3 regions of the Tardiphaga sp. 862_B3_N4_1 genome follow, and region 3 is predicted to be linked to each of the others. Evidence: predicted binding sites of a transcription regulator. Region 3 holds the regulator's gene; each other region holds the start of a gene.

The links. Region 3 encodes LexA, which represses DNA repair genes until DNA is damaged. Its sites were predicted from a motif close to TGTTCNNNNTGTGTTCNG; they were not measured.
Region 1: AB8B02_RS22440 (helicase-related protein) is a predicted target of LexA. The motif match lies at 1,307-1,324, and genes of this name have one in related genera.
Region 2: radA (DNA repair protein RadA) is a predicted target of LexA. The motif match lies at 1,312-1,329, and genes of this name have one in related genera.

Annotation. Positions count from the first base shown of each region.
Region 1 covers NZ_JBPWQB010000002.1:1,096,876-1,099,146, forward strand. The annotation lists gene AB8B02_RS22440 (helicase-related protein) at 1-1,226, opposite strand, end outside; gene AB8B02_RS22445 (DUF3108 domain-containing protein) at 1,742-2,271, opposite strand, start outside.
Region 2 covers NZ_JBPWQB010000001.1:2,663,499-2,665,769, reverse strand. The annotation lists gene radA (DNA repair protein RadA) at 1-1,286, opposite strand, end outside; gene AB8B02_RS12575 (hypothetical protein) at 1,759-2,025, shown strand.
Region 3 covers NZ_JBPWQB010000001.1:1,992,296-1,994,566, reverse strand. The annotation lists gene AB8B02_RS09295 (Orn/Lys/Arg decarboxylase N-terminal domain-containing protein) at 1-53, shown strand, start outside; gene AB8B02_RS09290 (GNAT family N-acetyltransferase) at 75-644, shown strand; gene lexA (transcriptional repressor LexA) at 947-1,669, shown strand; gene AB8B02_RS09280 (ComEC/Rec2 family competence protein) at 1,688-2,271, opposite strand, start outside.

The sequences.
Region 1 (2,271 bases), on a different contig from region 3:
GGGATGCGCCCACGCTGCATCAGGAAGTTGAAGATAGTGACTACCAGCTCTGCGTGTGCAGCGGGCGCGATGCGACGGTAATCTGGAATCTGGCAGGCGTCCCACAGTTTCTCGACGGCGGCCTTGCCCTGCGCCATTTCGCGCACGTCGACGTCACGGACGGCATGATCGAGCACGCGCAGGTCTTCGGCGATCGGCGCACGGGTCAGCGCCTCGTGGCGCGGCACCTCTGCCAGCGACACCTGCAGCGAGGCGATGGAGGAGAAGTCCAGCTTCGAATTGCGCCACTGCAGCACCTTCACCGGCTCGAAGATGTGGTTCTGCAGCTGATTGACAAGTTCGGGCTCGAACGGCTCGCAGCGACCGGTGGTGCCGAAGGTACCGTTGCGCGTGGCGCGGCCGGCGCGGCCGGCGATCTGCGCGAATTCCGACGGCGTCAGGCGACGGAATTGATAGCCGTCATATTTGCGATCACTGGCAAAGGCGACGTGGTCGACGTCGAGATTGAGGCCCATTCCGACCGCGTCGGTTGCCACTAAGTAGTCAACGTCACCGTTCTGGAACATCGCGACCTGCGCGTTGCGGGTGCGCGGCGACAGCGAGCCCAATACGACTGCCGCGCCGCCGTGCTGGCGCTTGATGAGTTCGGCGATGGCGTAAACTTCGTCGGCGGAAAACGCGACAATCGCTGTCCTGCGCGGCTGCCGCGTGATCTTGCGATCGCCGGCGAATTCCAGATGCGACAGACGCGGCCGCGTGACGATGCTGGCGCCGGGCAGCAGCCGCTCGATGATCGGGCGCATCGTGGCAGCACCCAAAAGCAGCGTCTCGTCGCGGCCGCGGCGATGCAGGATGCGGTCGGTAAAGACATGGCCGCGCTCCAGATCTGCCGCGATCTGGATCTCGTCGACGGCCAGAAACGACACGTCGAGATCCCTGGGCATGGCCTCGACGGTCGAAACCCAGTAGCGCGGCTTGGCGGGCTTGATCTTCTCTTCGCCGGTGATCAGCGCCACGGCTTCGGGGCCGACGCGGTCCAAAATTTTATTATAGACCTCGCGCGCCAGCAGCCGCAGCGGCAGGCCGATGATGCCCGACGAATGCGCCAGCATGCGCTCGATGGCGAGATGGGTCTTGCCGGTATTGGTGGGGCCGAGCACCGCGGTGACGCCGGCGCCGGGGGCCCTGCCGTTGGACAGCGTGGGCGGAGAAGACAAAAAGGCCATGTTTTTCAGATATTTCCGCGTCGCCGACTGTCAAGACGGCGACAGGTTACGACGCTTCAGAGCCGCGCTTTTTGATGGTTTGGAACGAGTCCGGAACGAAAGCGGCCCGAATCGGTGACTCGGCACCTCCATGGCCGCATCACCCCAACATCTCGCGCTGACATTCTCCGAGACTGACTAGATCAAGTTTGTGACAGCGCAACAAGGGCCGACAAATCCCCGAAGTTATGAACAGCGCACGGACTCCGAACCGGCTTTGAGTCAAGCCGGGATCCTGCGCAAATCCTGCGGCGCGTTTGCGACGATGCTGCGATGGCGCACTTTGTCTTGCGGCATCATTGCGGCAGCGTCCCGTCTCGGTCCCTCATGGTGAGGAGCGCGGCTTCGCGCGTCTCGAACCATGAGCTGGCGGGGCCAAGACCTGTCACCATCCTTCGAGACGCCGCGCAAGGGCGCGGCTCCTCAGGATGAGGCCGGTGTGTGGAGCCGCCTCCTTTAGAACTTGCCTCGTTCTCTCAGTTCGTCTTCGCCACGGCCTTGGCCGGCGCGGGGGTGGTGACGAATTCGGTGGCTTCCAGCATGGCGACACCGAGCGGGGTCGGCACCACCATGCGATAGGGCACCAGCACGCGGGTTCCGGCGATCGGCACCAGGGTCACTTCGATATTGCGCTGGGCGGCAAGATATTTGATGGCGGCGCGGTCGGGCACGTAGCCCGCGATCGGCGTGAAATAGACGGCGCAGACGATGGCAGGTCCGCGATAGCCCTTCTCGGCCTTCACGCTTTCCATGCGCTTGTAGTCGAGCTTGAGATCGTAGCGCATGCGGCCGTCGAAGATCGACGCGGCGGTGCGGCACGAATCCGGCGTCAGCAATTCGCCGGTGCCGCCGACGCGCATCAGCGAGCCGGTCATCGGATCGATCACGTTACGGCGATGCGCATCGGTGATCGGAATCTTCTCGGGATCGAGCGGCGGCTCCGGCTCGATGGAGAACTCCTTCACATAGCCCGGCGTGATCAGCATCTTGATCGTCTCGGACTTCT
Region 2 (2,271 bases), 670 kb from region 3:
GATTCCGGCAGCACTGCGCGGCCGAAGCCGAGTTTTGCCGCCTCTTTCAGCCGCGCCGAGGTCTGCGCCACCGGGCGCACGGCGCCGGACAGCGAGATTTCGCCGAAATAGACCGCGTCGGTGGGTAGCGGGGCATTGCAGAGCGACGACACAAGTGCTGCGGCCGCGGCCATGTCGGCGGCGGGCTCGTTGATGCGCAATCCGCCGGCGACGTTGAAATAGACGTCGTAGCCCGACAGCTTGACCCCGCAATGGGCCTCCAGCACGGCCAGCACCATGGACAGCCGGGATGAATCCCAGCCTACCACGGCGCGGCGGGGGGTGCCCAGTGTGGTCGGCGCAACCAGAGCCTGCAGTTCCACCAGCACCGGGCGGGTGCCCTCCATGCCGGCAAAAACGGCGGTGCCCGGCGAGCCGAGATCGCGATCGGACAGGAACAGCTCCGACGGGTTGGAGACCTCACGCAGGCCTAGGCCTGTCATCTCGAACACGCCGATCTCGTCGGTCGGGCCGAAGCGGTTCTTCACCGCGCGCAGGATGCGGAACTGCTGCGAGCCTTCGCCCTCGAAGGACATCACGGCATCGACCATATGCTCGACCACACGGGGCCCGGCGATCTGGCCGTCCTTGGTGACATGGCCGACCAGGATGATGGTGGCGCCGGATTTCTTGGCAAAGCGAATGAGCGCCTGCGCCGAGGCGCGGACCTGGGTTACGGTGCCCGGCGCGGATTCCACCGTGTCGGTCCACATGGTCTGGATCGAGTCGATCACGATCAGCCGCGGCACCGTGCCTTCGGACAGCGTGGCGATGATATCTTCGACCGAGGTCTCGGACGCGAGCTGCACCGAGGCGTCTGCAAGGCCCAACCGCGACGCGCGCAGCCGCACCTGTGCCACGGCTTCTTCGCCGGAGATGTAAACCACGCGATGGCCGGCCCGCGCCATCAGGCTGGTGGCCTGCGTCAGCAAGGTCGATTTACCGATGCCGGGATCGCCGCCGATCAAGAGCACCGAGCCGCGCACGAAACCGCCGCCGGTGACGCGGTCGAGTTCGCCCATCCCCGAGGCAATGCGCGGCGCATCGTTGCTCTGGCCGGTCAGGCTTTCGAGATTGAAGGTTCGCCCCTTGCGCTTGGAACGCGCGCTGACCGGAATCGTGGTGACGCCGGTGGTGTCCTCCTCGGCCAGCGAATTCCACTCGCCGCAGGCGTCGCACTTGCCCTGCCACTTGTTATAGGCGGCACCGCAATTCTGGCAGACGAAGGAGAGGAGGTTTTTGGCCATTGGCGGAGGGAATCGCGGCTATGGGTGTTTTTGGTTTGTTCTCTTGGTCTACGCGGTTGAACGGGGCATTTGCAAGTTTCTTCTCGAAGGGTTCGCCAGCCTTGCCGGGTGGGACGCATCGACCGGCACATGGGCAAGGTCTATTTGGTTGCCAAAATTCCGACGCGCGAGAACTGGTCGGCAATGTTGGCCTGGATCGCCTTTGCCGCGGCGATGCCGGAGGTGCAGCCTCTGCAGTGGTCCTGTTCAACTTGGCGATTGCTTACGCTCGGTAGACGCGCCGCGAGCAGAATCCAGATGCAAGCAGTGGTGAGCAATCGAGGCTGCTCGACCAACCAGCTGAGCCGCAGTCCAGCGCTTCGCGAGTCCAATTTGTTCCGCGCAGGAGCTCGCGTGGAACTGCCATGCGACGAATCCTTCATTAACCTCCGCCCGATAGCCTCACCGCAGTGACGTCAGCGTGAGGTGTGCCGTGCGTATTTTGATAATCGTGCTGGGTGCAGCGACGCTGGCGACGCCGGTACTTGCCTCTGACTACCGTGATGCGCGCTATCGCGCCGGCACCGCGCGCTATCCCATCACGATGGATACCGGCATTCGCGCGCCGCCGCCGCTTTACTATGTGGAAGCGCCGCCGCGTTATGTGCGGGATCTGAGAACGGGCGAACCGGGCCAATGGGTGGTTCGCCAACCGAGTGTGTTCGAGCAACTCTTCGGGCTGCCCCGCGACGGTTATTAGGTTGGCTGCTGAGGCCGATTGATCTCACGTCGGGCTCTGCGGTGAATCCAGGCGCAGTGCAGCTGTGTCTGCCTTGGCATCCTCATATGTTGCCGTCATCAAATCTTAAGCACGTTCATCAAGGTAAATATCAGGACCGCGTTGACCGGTGGTGGTGCTTGGCTGAGTGTCGCGCATCAGAGCGATACGAACTCATTTCAAACAAGCTCGCCACGGGGTCTCATCATGACAAAATTGATTGCTGCT
Region 3 (2,271 bases):
AGGTCGACGCCAATGGCCGGATCCGACTTTACACTTACGTGGTCTCCGAATAGGGAGCACGTAAGGAGCCTGATTTGCCAACGGAACTCGAACAGCCGGTCGTCATCCGACCATCACGCGACACCGACGTCGATGCCATGCTGGCGATCTATCGCCGGCACATCCGGCAAGGCGTCGAGGAAGGCGTCAGCGACGCCGACACGCCGCAGCCCGACGATCTCAGAGACCGGCGCAAGAACCTGCGCAGCAAACGGTTCCCGCATCTCGTCGCCACGCAAGGCGGCGAGGTCGTCGGCTACGCCTATGTGGTGCTGTTTCGGAAGCGACCGGCCTATCGCTACACGGTCAAGCATTCGATCTATATCCACCACGGACATGTCGGCCGGGGCATCGGCCGGCTGTTGATGCGCGAGTTGATCGATGTCTGCGCGGCGGCCGGCTTCCGGCAGATCATCGGCTATATCGATGCCGACAACACGGCCTCGCTCGGCTTGCATGAGAGCTTCGGCTTTGCCCGCGTCGGCTTGCTGCCCGGCGTCGCCTATCGCTCCGGCCGCTGGGCCGACACGATCATGGTTCAGCGCTCGCTGGCGACCGGCTCCACGACTCCGCCGCCGCCCATTGGGCGCGTGACGTCCGCGTAGCCCAAGCGACCGCGGAAGCATTTTCCATGTCCGTCGAGGATCGACGACTGGTGAGGAACAGCCTCCTCAAACCTCACTCAACGTGCGTTCTGTTGACGGCAAATTAAGCATTGCAGAACACATATGGAACATATAGTGTTCGTTCATGATTTGTTTCGAGATTCTGTGGCTTTGAGTAGTTTGAGAGTGCCCGAACTCGCGCAACCGATCTTCGAACGATCGTCTCAGGATTGAGACTCACCGTTCGAAGGCCCTTTGAAACGCACGCGGCGGCCGACACCGTCAACTGAGGATGGCTTCAGATGCTCACGCGCAAACAATACGAACTCCTGCGATTCATCGATCAACGGCTGAAGGAAGCCGGCGTCCCGCCGTCCTTCGACGAGATGAAGGATGCGCTCGACCTGCGCTCGAAGTCCGGCATCCATCGTCTGATCACGGCGCTGGAAGAACGCGGCTTCATACGCCGTCTGCCCAACCGCGCCCGTGCCATCGAAGTCATCAAGCTGCCAGAGCTCGGCGCGCCGGTCACCGGCGGCACCGGGCGCCGCGGCTTCACGCCCAGCGTCATCGAAGGCACGCTTGGCAAGGTGCGTTCGGCCGCCAGCATCGCCAGCAACAGCGGCGATGATGACAATGGCCGCACGGTTGCCATCCCGGTCATGGGCCGGATCGCGGCAGGTACGCCGATCGAGGCGCTGCAGACCCGCAGCCACACCATCAGCATGCCCGCCGACATGCTCGGCTCCGGCGAACATTACGCGCTCGAAGTGCGCGGCGATTCCATGCAGGACGCCGGCATTCTCGATGGCGACACGGTGCTGATCCAGCGCAACGAAAGCGCCGACACCGGCGACATCGTGGTGGCCCTGATTGACGACGAGGAAGCCACGTTGAAGCGCTTCCGCCGCCGCGGCGCGTCGATCGCGCTAGAGCCAGCGAACGACGCTTACGAAGTTCGCATCCTGCCGCCTAACCGGGTGCGCATTCAGGGCAAGCTGATCGGCCTGTATCGCCGCTACTGAGATTTGCGCCTCGGCGGATTACTGATCTTCGGGTTGAAGATCGGCTTCCGCCGGCGTCGCATCCACCGGCCGATTTTGTGGCGTACGACTGTTCGGGATCAGATCGTGCTGGGGCTCATCAGGAATGGCGCGCGACCACGGACGGTCCAAGCCCCGTGGCCGGACGGCATCGATGGTAAAGCCGTTCGCAGTTCGGTGCAGGCTCACCGCGCCATTTCGTTGCAAGCGATCCTGATCGATCACCAGCGCCCTGCAATCCCTCGGCGATTGTCGCGCCGTGACGATGAGCGCCGCTTTCTCGCAATCATCTGCGAAGGCATCCGGCTGTAAGACCAGCGCCACCAAAGCCCCATCGGCCAGCGCCGTGATGCACCCGTCGCGGTCGCAGGACACACCGTGGCTGAGGGAGGCATCCGTTGGCAGCCGGGCGTCGGCATCACCGGCAAGCCACTCCTTCGCGAGAAACGCATCCTTGGCGCTGCGCATCATATGCAGGCGCCCCTCCCTGCCCCGTACCGCAACGCTGTGACCGTCACCCGAAATCAGGACATCCGGCTGCTTGACCAGCAACGCCCAGACAATCGAGAGCGCAAGCACACCAA